DNA from 3 places in the Vibrio tritonius genome. Region 1 is predicted to be linked to each of the others. Evidence: predicted binding sites of a transcription regulator. Region 1 holds the regulator's gene; each other region holds the start of a gene.
What was found. The regulator PurR, encoded in region 1, represses purine synthesis genes. The targets are predictions, from matches to a motif close to TNANGNAAACGTTTNCNTNA.
Positions count from the first base shown of each region.

Region 1 (4,217 bases):
AATATTTCTCTTAGCTCAAACGGTCTTGCAATATAATCATCAGCTCCCATTTCCAAGCCAATAATTCTATCTATACTGTCTTCTCTACCATTAATGAGAATAATACCGACATCTGAATGACTGCGTAATTCACGAGTTAACATAAGGCTGTCATCAAATTGAAGATTGGTTTCCATCAGCACCAAATCAATAGCCTGCTGACGTAAAACCTCCCGCATTTCTGCGCCTGTATCCGCGACAGAAATCTGGTAGCCCTCTCGTTTAAAATAATCGACCAAAGTCACTCGGGTGTCTCTGTCGCTTTCTACGACTAATAAGTGATAACTCATAGACGTCACTTTATTCCGCTAAATTAAATCCCTATTCATTCTATTCATAGATGGTCACAATTCTAGAGTACATACTTAAAACCTGATGCTTTATTGATTCAAAACAAGCTTCGATAACATTTTGCTTTATTTGAACAATCGAAATAAAAGACTTTATTTCCATTTCTCAAAATTGTAAAAATTTGACTTCTTTTTTGTCACATTGTTACTCATTTATTTTCTGAATAAGGAAATAATATTCATTTCTATTCGTTAAGTTCATTTAATAAATTTAATGATTTTTATTAAACGTAATTGTGACCAAAACCGAGGTATAGATAACTGAGAGCCAGTTTATCTATTGGCCTTTATACTTTTATACCCAAATGACCTCAAGATGCAGACTTCAGAGCTTCATCAACGAGCACAGGTCAAGCTCAATGACGGCAGGAATGGTCATTCCCTTTCAACGTCATTGGGCGCAGAGATGGGCTTGTTGATGAGCTCCCAAAGGGCGAGTTGTATTCGCTTCTATGCTACGTTACCGATTTTCTACGTAGAATAACTAGGTATTCAAATCGGTGCCTTGCCTATGAGCGAATACATTCTCGCTGAAACAGCATCTTGAGGTTACTTGGGTATATCCTCAAGATGCTAAAACTAAAGCCGCGCCTTCACATTCACGTGGTCAATTAGAGCAAATTATGCGTGCATCCTCAGTCATCTAACGAGAAACTCTGCCCTTCTTACGTAACACAATGAGAAAACGCTTGATATCAAACTAAGATGAATTTTTCATTGCGGGCAGTTCGATAGCAGTCTAAAATCGATAGCGCAAACGATAATCTATAGAAATTTTACTTAAACCGCTGTTATGAAGCGGTTTTTGTGTTTTTACTACTTTTAAGCTTCACTAACATATCGAATCAACACCTGTTGAAGTGGTCAATACTGTAAATCTTTGTCCTTGTCAGCAGATATCGATGGGAACAACCAATGGCGACTATAAAAGATGTTGCACGCATTGCTGGCGTGTCAACCACCACTGTATCACACGTAATTAACAAAACCCGTTTCGTAGCCGAAGCAACACAAGAGAAAGTGTTGGCAGCGGTAAAAGAGCTCAACTATGCCCCTAGCGCGGTCGCTCGTAGTTTGAAATGCAACACGACTCGCACGATTGGTATGTTGGTGACTCAATCAACTAACCAGTTTTTCTCTGAAGTCATTGATGGTGTGGAAAGCTACTGCTATCGCCAAGGTTATACACTGATCTTGTGTAATACTGGCGGTATTTATGAAAAACAACGCGACTATGTTCGCATGCTGGCAGAAAAGCGCGTTGATGGCATTTTGGTGATGTGTTCAGACATGACTCCAGAACTAATGGAAATGCTCGAAGGTCACTCAGACATTCCAAAAGTCATTATGGACTGGGGTCTTGAGGATTCTCAAGCCGACACCATTATGGATAACTCAGAAGAAGGTGGCTACATTGCCACTAAACACCTCATCGATAATGGTCACAAAGACATCGCGTGTTTAAGCGGTCATTTTTCTAAAATGGCGTGTAGAGAACGCATTGTTGGTTTTCGTCGGGCAATGGCAGAAGCCAACCTGCCCGTCAATGAAGATTGGATTTTGGAAGGCAACTTCGAATGTGATACAGCCGTGCTCGCTGCAGATAAAATTCTTGCGATGGATCACAAACCAACCGCGGTATTCTGTTTTAACGACACCATGGCACTGGGTTTAATGAGTCGATTACAACAAAAAGGCGTGAAAGTGCCTGATGATATTTCTGTCGTAGGTTACGATAATATCGAGCTTTCTGAGTATTTCTCTCCACCACTGACGACCATTCACCAACCAAAACGTCGTGTGGGTAAAAATGCCTTTGAGATCCTACTAGAAAGGATCAAAAACAAAGCACATGATCGTCGCATTTTTGAGATGCACCCTGAACTTGTCGCACGAAATACCGTAAAAAAACTTTAATATCATAGTGTTACATTATATTTTCACTTTTGAGACACAATCTTATTGATGAAAATGTCGGTTATTAAAAATACAGTGATTTTTTGGACCGACATCACATTAGGCGAATTTTTTTGTGATTTATATTCAAGTTTAAGATTACTCTAGTGAACGAAATGTCACGTACAGGGCAAACCATCTGAAAAGGTGGGACGCAAAGCCTCCGGCCTAAACCCTTAGATGGTATTTTCTGGCTCTGGGTAGGTAGCGGGGTTACCGATGGCAAAAATGCATATAAGACGTTAACTTCTTACTGACACAATCTTTGCATTCTTTTGCTACATTCTCGGACCTGATTTTGGTGGCGTATTGTTAATACACCGAGACTAAAGGCATGGATAAACCAATATTAAAAGACTCAATGCGTCTGTTTGAAAACTTAGGACGCGTAAAATCTCGTTCAATGTTCGGCGGATTTGGAATTTTTGTTGACGACACAATGTTTGCATTGGTTGTTAATGACAAACTTCACATCCGAGCAGATGATAATTGTTCAGAAAAATACAAGCAGCAAGGCTTAGAACCTTACGTTTACAAAAAACGTGGTTTCCCAGTGGTTACTAAATACTTTGCTCTTCCAGACAACTTCTGGGAAGCCCCAGAAAAAATCCTGAAAGAAGCAAAAGAAGCTTTGGTTATTGCTAAGCAAGAGCGTAAAACTCAAGCTCAAGCAAAACCTAACCGATTGAAAGACTTACCTAATTTACGTCTAGCAACAGAACGTATGTTGCGTAAAGCAGGTATCGAATCGGTTGAAGAGCTTCATGAGAAAGGCTCTGTAGAAGCGTATAAAGCGATACAGCAGACTCACTCTAATGATGTAAGCATTGAACTTCTTTGGGCTCTAGAAGGCGCAATTGAAGGGAAGCATTGGTCAGTGATTCCTCAGAATCGCCGCGATGAGTTAATGCAACGCTTGTAGAAGATTAGCTAGTAAGAGTAACGAAAGCACTCACTTTAGTGGGTGCTTTTTTTTGCCTGTCATAAAAGTAGGCATTTTTTCGTCCATCAGTAGGACAACATTAGTCCGCATTCCATTTCAGCATTTTCTTAATGACAAATCACGTTACTATAGTGGTGCCCCCAAAATCCGAGACATAGTAATAACTGTACTGCGAGCCCAACTTCACATCCATATGCGTTGTTTGGTTTGGTGAACACTGACTATTTCATCATTAATTTTTCATTCATCATTAAAATGGAGTGACAATAGAAAAGCAGTGATTTAGTCATACCCAAGTCATCTCAAGATGCTGTTTTAGCGAATTGGTGATGGGTATATTTGTCGTTTAGTTTTGAATCTCACATATGTGTGATGTGCCAGCCTGAATTAGGTCATCACGCATGTGCTTAGGCGATGTAAGATAAGTCTAGGCCGATGAGAGGATATGTGATTACATCCATGAGACAACACCGCCGTACTCTGTTGTCTCATATACCCAAGTAACCTCAAGATGCTGTTTCAGCGAGAATGTATTCGCTCATAGGCAAGGCACCGATTTGAATACCTAGTTATTCTACGTAGAAAATCGGTAACGCAGCATAGGAGCGAATACAACTCGCCCGTTGGGAGCTCATCAACAAGCCCATTTCTGCGCCCAATGACGTTGAAAGGGAATGATCATTCCTGCCGTCATTGAGCTTGACCTGTGCTCGTTGATGAAGCTCTGAAGTCTGCATCTTGAGGTCATTTGGGTATAGATGGCGATAACTTACTGACTAACAGCGCTATTAATTCAAGCAACCCTGAATAAAACGAATTGAGTGATGATTAAATCGCTCTGCCTGTTCGATGTTACAAACATGACCACAATTGGTAAGTTCAATCAGTTGACTCTTTTGATGTATCATCACGATCTCTCTAACCTGCGA
Region 1 is NZ_AP014635.1:1,355,014-1,359,230, reverse strand. It holds gene torR (two-component system response regulator TorR) at 1-329, opposite strand, end outside; gene JCM16456_RS23600 (hypothetical protein) at 706-873, shown strand; gene purR (HTH-type transcriptional repressor PurR) at 1,305-2,306, shown strand; cyclic di-GMP riboswitch class I at 2,465-2,566, shown strand; gene JCM16456_RS06125 (TfoX/Sxy family DNA transformation protein) at 2,680-3,267, shown strand; gene JCM16456_RS23595 (hypothetical protein) at 3,858-4,025, opposite strand; gene JCM16456_RS06120 (alpha/beta fold hydrolase) at 4,077-4,217, opposite strand, start outside.

Region 2 (4,217 bases), 710 kb from region 1:
CCATCTCATCGTGCCAGCTCTTATAAGCGGCTTGACCCACTTTTTTCACCATAGACGTTAGCATAGTGCCTGGATGAAGGTGGTTTTGGTTTGAATCGACACCAATCGCGTATTTGCCTGCATCTGCGGCTGCTTGGTAAACCCCTAAACCTGTACCGCCAGCAGCGGCATAGATTACGTCAGCACCCTTTGAAAACTGTGCTTTAGCTAGCTCAGAACCTTTTGCTGGGTCATTAAATGCAGCACCCGTTGAGCCAGTCATGTTAGCTAGTACTTTTATATTTGGATTAGCAAATTTGGCACCTTGCTCGTAACCACATTCAAATTTGCGAATAAGAGGGATGTCCATACCACCGACAAAACCGACAACGTCTGATTTAGAGTATTTTGCAGCAATCGCACCAACAAGGAATGAGCCTTCGTGCTCTTTGAAGATAATAGATTGCACATTGGGTTTGTTTACGACTGAATCAAGAACAACGAAGTGGATATTTGGAAACTCAGTAGCGACTTTGTCTACTGCCGATACCATATTAAAGCCAACAGCGACAATCGGTGTAAAACCGCGACTTGCTAGACGACGTAAGCCTTGTTCACGTTGAGCTTCATTTTGTGGCTCGAATTCACGAACTTTGTTGCCTTCCGCGTTCATAACTTTAACGCCATTTTGGTAAACAGCTTCGTTAAATGATTTATCAAATTTGCCTGTGGTGTCATAGATGACAGCAGGTTTTGCTGCAGCTAATACGTTAAAAGAAGATACTGCTAGTGCAAGTGTTGTGAGTTTTAAAATGGACTTTTTCACAATTAAATCCCTATGTTGCAATGCCACTGTCTCTGTTTTCAATCCAAATTGAAAACGTATGTAGTAAAAAAAAACGGTACCTTAAATCCTGAGCTTTGCCCCAAATTAGGGAAGCCTCTAGGGGAGTCGTGTTAGGTACAAATAGCGACTCAGTTTATCGTTTGCTTAGAAAAAAAAAGTGGATTACTTCACATCAAGTCACATTTTTATCTTAAATAAACGAGTTTATTCTTTGTGGTTGTTAATTATTTGTTGGTATTGGTAACTCAATTTAACATTAATGGTTTTAAAAGGTGATCTGAACGACTTTATTTCATGCAAACGTTTCTTTGGCGCAAAGTGGTGCAATATTCACTAAAATGGTGCAATGTGGGAATAATGAGTTTTTACTGCGTCAATGAGAAAGGATTTGATGAAAGCGTTGTGTGAGTGAGAAAGTAACCAAAAAGTTAACTTGTTTTGCACGACTCACTTCACCTTTTTGGCATATCTATCCCAATCCAAGTGAGCAAGTATGAAAAATACGTGCCAATGAGTGTGATGAGACACTCATGTTTCACGGTGTAAAGAGGTTAAGGTTTGAAATAGAAAAGTCACGAATAGGTAGTCAAGATAAGATAAGTAATCGTTATCTTGTGGGTTACTTGCAAGCGCAAACGGTTGCTGTTAGATCAAGTTTTGTGAAAAAATAATGTTAAATTTATGTGATTTTTTAGTGTGTTCAGAGCGGGGTTTTTAGTTTTACCGTGATGAAACTCTCAAATAGAGATGTACGCTGATAAATCTGTTCATAAAAGCGTGAGCGGCTCATTACTTTTAATTAAGTCGTGCGTATAATCCGTGCCCGAAATTAATACAGTGTCCATCACCACAACTACTAACCTGGAAGGAAATCATAAACTATGAGCCTGTTTATGAGCCTAGTCGGCATGATTGCTCTCATTGCGTTTGCAGTGTTGCTTTCTGATAACCGCAAAGCTATCAATTTAAGAACCGTGGGTTTCGCTTTCGTAATCCAATTTATTATCGGTGGTTTCGTTTTATACGTACCATGGGGTCGTGATCTACTTGCTGGTTTTTCAGCAGGCGTACAACACGTTATCGATTACGGTAAAGACGGTATCGGCTTCCTATTTGGAAGTTTGGTGAACTTCTCTGTCGATGGCATTGGCTTCATCTTTGCTTTCCAAGTTCTACCAACAGTTATCTTCTTCTCTGCATTGATCTCTGTTTTTTACTACCTAGGTGTGATGCAGTGGGTTATTCGCATTCTTGGTGGTGGTCTACAAAAAGCATTGGGCACTTCTCGTGCTGAATCATTATCTGCAGCTGCAAACATTTTCGTTGGTCAAACTGAAGCGCCTCTTGTTGTTCGTCCTTTCATTTCACGTATGACTCAATCTGAGTTGTTCGCAGTAATGTGTGGTGGCTTGGCTTCTGTTGCTGGTGGTGTTCTTGCTGGTTACTCATCAATGGGTGTGCCTCTTGAATACTTGGTAGCAGCTTCATTTATGGCGGCTCCTGGTGGTCTTTTGTTCGCAAAAATCATCAAGCCAGAAACTGAAAAACCAAACGAAAACATTCTTGAAGAAGGTCTTGCTGACCAAGAAGACAAACCTGCAAACCTAATTGATGCAGCGGCAAGCGGTGCGGCAACTGGTCTGCAACTTGCGCTGAACATCGGTGCGATGCTATTGGCATTCGTTGGTTTGATTGCTCTTGTGAACGGTATCCTTGGTGGTGTTGGTGGTTGGTTCGGTATGGGCGACCTATCACTACAAATGCTTCTTGGCTGGGTATTCTCTCCTGTTGCATTCCTCATCGGTGTTCCATGGAGTGAAGCAACTGTTGCGGGTTCTTTCATTGGTCAAAAACTAGTAGTAAACGAATTTGTTGCTTACCTAGACTTCGTACCATACGTTAAAGACGCGGCAAACCATGTTGTTGCAACGACAGGTTTACCTATGACCGAGAAAACTCAAGCGATCATCTCATTCGCTCTATGTGGTTTCGCTAACTTGTCATCGGTAGCAATTTTGCTTGGCGGTCTTGGTCCATTGGCTCCAAATCGTCGTCACGACATCGCACGTTTCGGTATGCGTGCAGTAGCTGCTGGTACGCTATCTAACTTGATGGCTGCTACCATTGCTGGCTTCTTCTTGTCTCTATAATTAGTTGAGCTAATTTATATAGACGCCGCCTAATAACACCCCGTAGCAAGTAATTGCTGCGGGGTTTTTTAGTTTTGGGGATATGGAAAAATCCCTGAATTCTGGAGCGACACATGTCGAAAGCACGATGCTAGGCTTGTCGTAATAGAAACTAACCAAGATAGCGCGAGGGTTTTGAGATCCAAACCGTTTGCGTTTGTCTTACTGCTAGGGATTAGTACTGAAGAGCGCTAAGGTATGCGCGAACACAGTACGAACTCAATAGCAGAATAGCTTAGGCGTTTATCAGGATGATAACGTTTAGACTGAAAACTGCAGGCCACTAGGTACTGTGCGGTGCTAGGGATAGCGATCTCCTCACTGAGGGATTCTTCAAGGAACCAAGTCCGTTCATTGTGTGCTGATGTACCTTAGGTATTGGCATGAATTAATGAATTATTTTGATCGGAGATAGAAATGAGCGATTTAAAAGCGGCGGCTTTACGTGCACTAAAATTGATGGATTTAACCACTCTAAATGACAATGATACAGATGAAAAAGTGATCCAGCTTTGTCACGATGCGAAAAGCCCGGTTGGTAACACGGCCGCTATCTGTATCTATCCTCGCTTTATTCCTATTGCTAAGAAGACGTTAAAACAACAGGGAACGCCAGATATTCGTATCGCGACGGTAACCAACTTCCCGCACGGTAATGATGATATTGAGATTGCTGTTGCCGAAACCAAAGCTGCTGTCGCTTACGGTGCCGATGAAGTGGATGTGGTATTCCCTTACCGTACCCTTATTGCTGGTGATGAAACTTGTGGTTTTGAGTTGGTGAAACAATGTAAAGCCGCTTGTGGTGAGCATGTGTTATTGAAAGTGATCATTGAAACTGGTGAGTTAAAAGAAGAAGCGTTAATTAAAGCGGCTTCTCGTATCGCTATCGAAGCGGGTGCTAACTTTATCAAAACATCAACCGGTAAAGTTCCAGTAAATGCCACTCCAGAATCTGCACGTATGATGCTTGAAGTGATTCGTGATATGGGCGTAGCTAAAACCGTTGGTTTTAAACCTGCTGGTGGTGTTCGCACTGCGGAAGATGCACAAGCGTATCTTGCAATGGCGGATGAAATTTTAGGTAATGATTGGGTTGATAGTCGTCATTACCGTTTTGGTGCATCAAGCTTACTAACCAATCTATTGAATACCCTAGAAGTTACAGATCAAACGGCTGATCCTGCCGCGTACTAGTCAAA
Region 2 is NZ_AP014635.1:642,340-646,556, forward strand. It holds gene JCM16456_RS02975 (BMP family lipoprotein) at 1-805, opposite strand, end outside; gene JCM16456_RS02980 (NupC/NupG family nucleoside CNT transporter) at 1,708-2,976, shown strand; gene deoC (deoxyribose-phosphate aldolase) at 3,433-4,212, shown strand.
Region 2: JCM16456_RS02980 (NupC/NupG family nucleoside CNT transporter) is a predicted target of PurR. The motif match lies at 1,454-1,473, and genes of this name have one in related genera.

Region 3 (4,217 bases), 1.2 Mb from region 1:
GATAGCCAACGTATTAAAGATATCAAGTCGGCGATGCGTAAGAACGATCTTCACTCTGTTTGTGAAGAAGCCTCTTGCCCTAACCTAGCAGAGTGCTTCAACCATGGCACGGCAACCTTCATGATTCTTGGTGCTATTTGTACTCGTCGTTGTCCATTCTGTGATGTTGCCCATGGTCGCCCATTAACACCGGATGCTCAAGAGCCGCAAAAGCTGGCGCAGACCATCAAAGACATGAAACTCAAATACGTAGTGATCACCTCCGTAGACCGTGATGACCTACGCGACGGCGGCGCTCAACACTTTGCCGATTGTAACCGTGAGATTCGAGCTCTTAACCCTAGCATTCGTATCGAAACACTGGTTCCTGACTTTCGTGGTCGCATGGACACTGCGCTAGAACTATTAAAAGACAACCCACCAGATGTGTTTAACCACAACTTAGAAACAGCACCACGTCTGTACCGTAAGGCTCGTCCTGGTGCAAACTACAAGTGGTCTCTTGAACTGTTGCAAAAATTCAAAGAACAACACCCTAATATCCCAACGAAATCAGGGATCATGATGGGGCTTGGTGAAACTAAAGAAGAAATCATCGAAGTCTTGAAAGATTTGCGAGCTCATGGCGTTACTATGTTAACCCTAGGCCAATATCTTGCACCGAGTCGTCACCATCTACCGGTTGTCCGTTACGTTCCGCCAGCAGAGTTTGACGAATTGAAAGAAATTGCACTAGAACTGGGCTTTACACACGCGGCTTGTGGTCCATTTGTACGGTCTTCTTACCATGCCGATATGCAAGCACAAGGTATAGAAGTAAAATAGTCGATACATCTAACGATGATAAAGGGCCGATATGGAATCCATATCGGCTTTTTTATTCCATAAACGGTCTATAGTTGCAGCTTGATTGTAAGTTTTATACGCTGTTTATGGCTTGGGCTAAAACAACGTAAAGGAATCCATTATGAATAAAATGGGACTCGTCGCGATCTTGGTGTCTGGTGTTCTTGCTGGATGCGCATCTAACGAGCAGAGAGATAACTACCAAGAAGCATCATTCGAACTGTGTAACACCAGCGTTAAAGTGTATTCAGTGAGTGATGATGGCCGAGTACGCATTGTCTGTGAGGATGGCGCTAAGTTCTCATTACAGAGCGAATCTACTCTAGATACTATGCGTGATATCAACGCCGATTACTGTTCTGGTGAAGGCTTGGGAAAATTCTCTGAAAGCAGCAACTACTACATGTTCCAATGTAAATCTGGCGCCCTACTTAGCGTGGCTAAGTAGCTAGACAAACCCAAACAGTAGTCAGATTAAAGACATTCAGATACATAAAGGCCCGCATGTTATGCGGGCCTTTTGATTATCAACAAAGTGTTGGCAATTAAGCGTAAACAGGTAGGCGTTTACAAATATCCAATACTTTCTGTTTCGTTGCATCGATCACAGATTGATCGTTGATGTTATCGAGAACATCACACATCCAGTTAGCAAGGTCTTTAGCATCTTCAATACCAAAACCACGGCGAGTGATTGATGGCGTACCAACACGGATACCAGAAGTCACAAATGGGCTGCGCGGATCGTTTGGCACTGAGTTTTTGTTTACTGTGATGTTTGCTGCGCCTAGTGCTGCGTCAGCTTCTTTACCAGTGATGTTTTTGTCGATCAGGTCAACAAGGAACAGGTGGTTTTCAGTGCTGTTAGACACGATTTTGTAACCACGTTCTTGGAATTGAGCAACCATCGCTTTTGCGTTAGCAACAACACGTTCTTGGTAAGCTTTGAACTCAGGTTCCATTGCTTCTTTGAATGCCACCGCTTTTGCTGCGATAACATGCATCAAAGGACCACCTTGACCACCAGGGAACACGGCTGAATTCAGTTTTTTGTACATCTCTTCGCCAGCATTAGACAGGATCAAACCACCGCGTGGACCAGCTAATGTTTTGTGAGTTGTCGTCGTTACAACGTCAGCAAATGGGATTGGGCTTGGGTATACACCAGCCGCAATTAGACCCGCAACGTGAGCCATATCAACGAACAAGTAAGCACCTACTTTGTCCGCGATTTCACGCATACGTTTCCAGTCAACGATTTGTGAGTAAGCAGAGAAACCACCAATGATCATTTTTGGCTGATGTTTTACTGCTAACGCTTCCATTTCATCGTAGTTGATTTGACCATCTTCATCGATGCCGTAAGGAATAACGTTGTAGTGTTTACCTGAGAAGTTTACTGGTGAACCGTGAGTCAAGTGACCACCGTGAGCTAGGCTCATACCTAGAACAGTATCACCAGGGTTCAACAGAGCCATGTATACCGCACTGTTTGCTTGTGAACCAGAGTGTGGTTGAACGTTAGCGTATTCACAACCGAACAGTTGGCAAGCACGGTCAATCGCTAGTGCTTCAGCTTTATCAACATACTCACAGCCACCGTAGTAACGTTTACCAGGATAACCTTCTGCATATTTGTTGGTAAGCTGAGAACCTTGAGCTTCCATTACACGCGGGCTGGTGTAGTTTTCAGAAGCAATAAGTTCAATGTGCTCTTCTTGACGAAGAGTTTCTTCCTGAATGGCAGCGTAAAGCTCCGGATCGTAATCAGCGATGTTCATATCACGCTTAAGCATCTGTATCTCCTGACTCAGATTAACTGAAAGTATGGGGAAAAAACCGCACAATGACTAAACGCAAACGTTTTCGTCACCGCAATGGCGCGCATTCTACATAATTTGATCTGTATCATAAAGAACATTTTTACGAATTTATTATGCAGTTTTTTCATAATGAGTGACGAACAGTTTCATAAACCCTGATGTTTCGGCAGAAAGGGCATGAAGTGTCAATTTCTCGCTTTACACCCTGTAAAACGGTCGTTACATAGGTTTACCCTAATTTCTCGTCTCTATCTACCGAAAATATCGTCTTTTTATTACTATCGCCCCATTCTGGTCAATTATTCACAATGTAAATGGAAAAACACTCACTCAAAGAAGACGCGATTGCGATTTTAACAGGTTCAATTATTACCGCTCAGGGCGTATTTTTCCTGCAATCAGCTCACCTCCTTACCGGAGGCACTGCAGGTTTAGCTCTGTTATTAACCCACCTGTTGTCTTGGAGCTTTGGTACGCTCTATTTTGTCACCAATATCCCGTTCTATATTCTTGCTTGGCGTCGCTTTGGCAGTACTTTTGCTCTCAACAGTATTATTGCTGGGGCTTTAGTTTCCGTATTTTCCGATCAACTGCGCGAATTGATACACCTTGATGTGGTCAACGAAGTGTATTGTGCGCTGGCGGGAGGTCTTTTCATGGGCCTAGGCATGCTTATTTTATTTCGGCATCGTTCTAGTTTGGGTGGCTTTAATGTTATGTGCCTCGCCATTCAAGATAAATGGGGAATCTCGGTTGGGAAAACTCAGGTTGTGATCGATTGTTCTATCCTTATCGTTTCGTTCTTCTTTGTCAGTCCTTGGTTACTTATTTTGTCGGTTGCTGGAGCAATCATTGTCAATATGGTGCTCGGCATGAACCACAAACCGACACGCTATACCGTTCGCTATAACTAAACTCGCGATCAATCAGATGGTTTCCCCCATCCATTTGGGTAGAAAACCAAGAGTAATGTAAAAAGCGAGGTCGATATTTGACTTCGCTTTATAGCCGTCATTAAATCCATGAGATAAAACAACTCCTTGGCACAAGGAAACAACACAAAACGGTCAATTACCCTCATCTTTGTCCAAAAAGCCAGCATTCAATTCAAAATGATAAAAAAAGGGTTTACAGCTTCAAACAGTTTGCTATGATGCGCTCCGCACTTGAGGGATGAGTTGGGAAAACATCACTTAAGTATAAAAATACCCTGGAGGGGTTCCCGAGTGGCCAAAGGGAGCAGACTGTAAATCTGCCGGCTCCGCCTTCGATGGTTCGAATCCGTCCCCCTCCACCATATTCTTCTCTTTGTGAGAAAAACTTGATTGAACGTGTTGGGAAAACTTCAATTAAGTATAAAAATACCCTGGAGGGGTTCCCGAGTGGCCAAAGGGAGCAGACTGTAAATCTGCCGGCTCCGCCTTCGATGGTTCGAATCCGTCCCCCTCCACCATATTCTTCTCCTTGTGAGAAAAACTTGATTGAACGTGTTGGGAAAACCTCAATCAAGCTTATTCTGATAAAGAATAGGAAAACACCCTGGAGGGG
Region 3 is NZ_AP014635.1:2,530,661-2,534,877, forward strand. It holds gene lipA (lipoyl synthase) at 1-825, shown strand, start outside; gene JCM16456_RS11185 (hypothetical protein) at 968-1,294, shown strand; gene glyA (serine hydroxymethyltransferase) at 1,392-2,642, opposite strand; gene JCM16456_RS11195 (YitT family protein) at 2,984-3,583, shown strand; tRNA gene JCM16456_RS11200 (tRNA-Tyr) at 3,882-3,966, shown strand; tRNA gene JCM16456_RS11205 (tRNA-Tyr) at 4,038-4,122, shown strand; tRNA gene JCM16456_RS11210 (tRNA-Tyr) at 4,211-4,217, shown strand, end outside.
Region 3: glyA (serine hydroxymethyltransferase) is a predicted target of PurR. The motif match lies at 2,699-2,718, and genes of this name have one in related genera.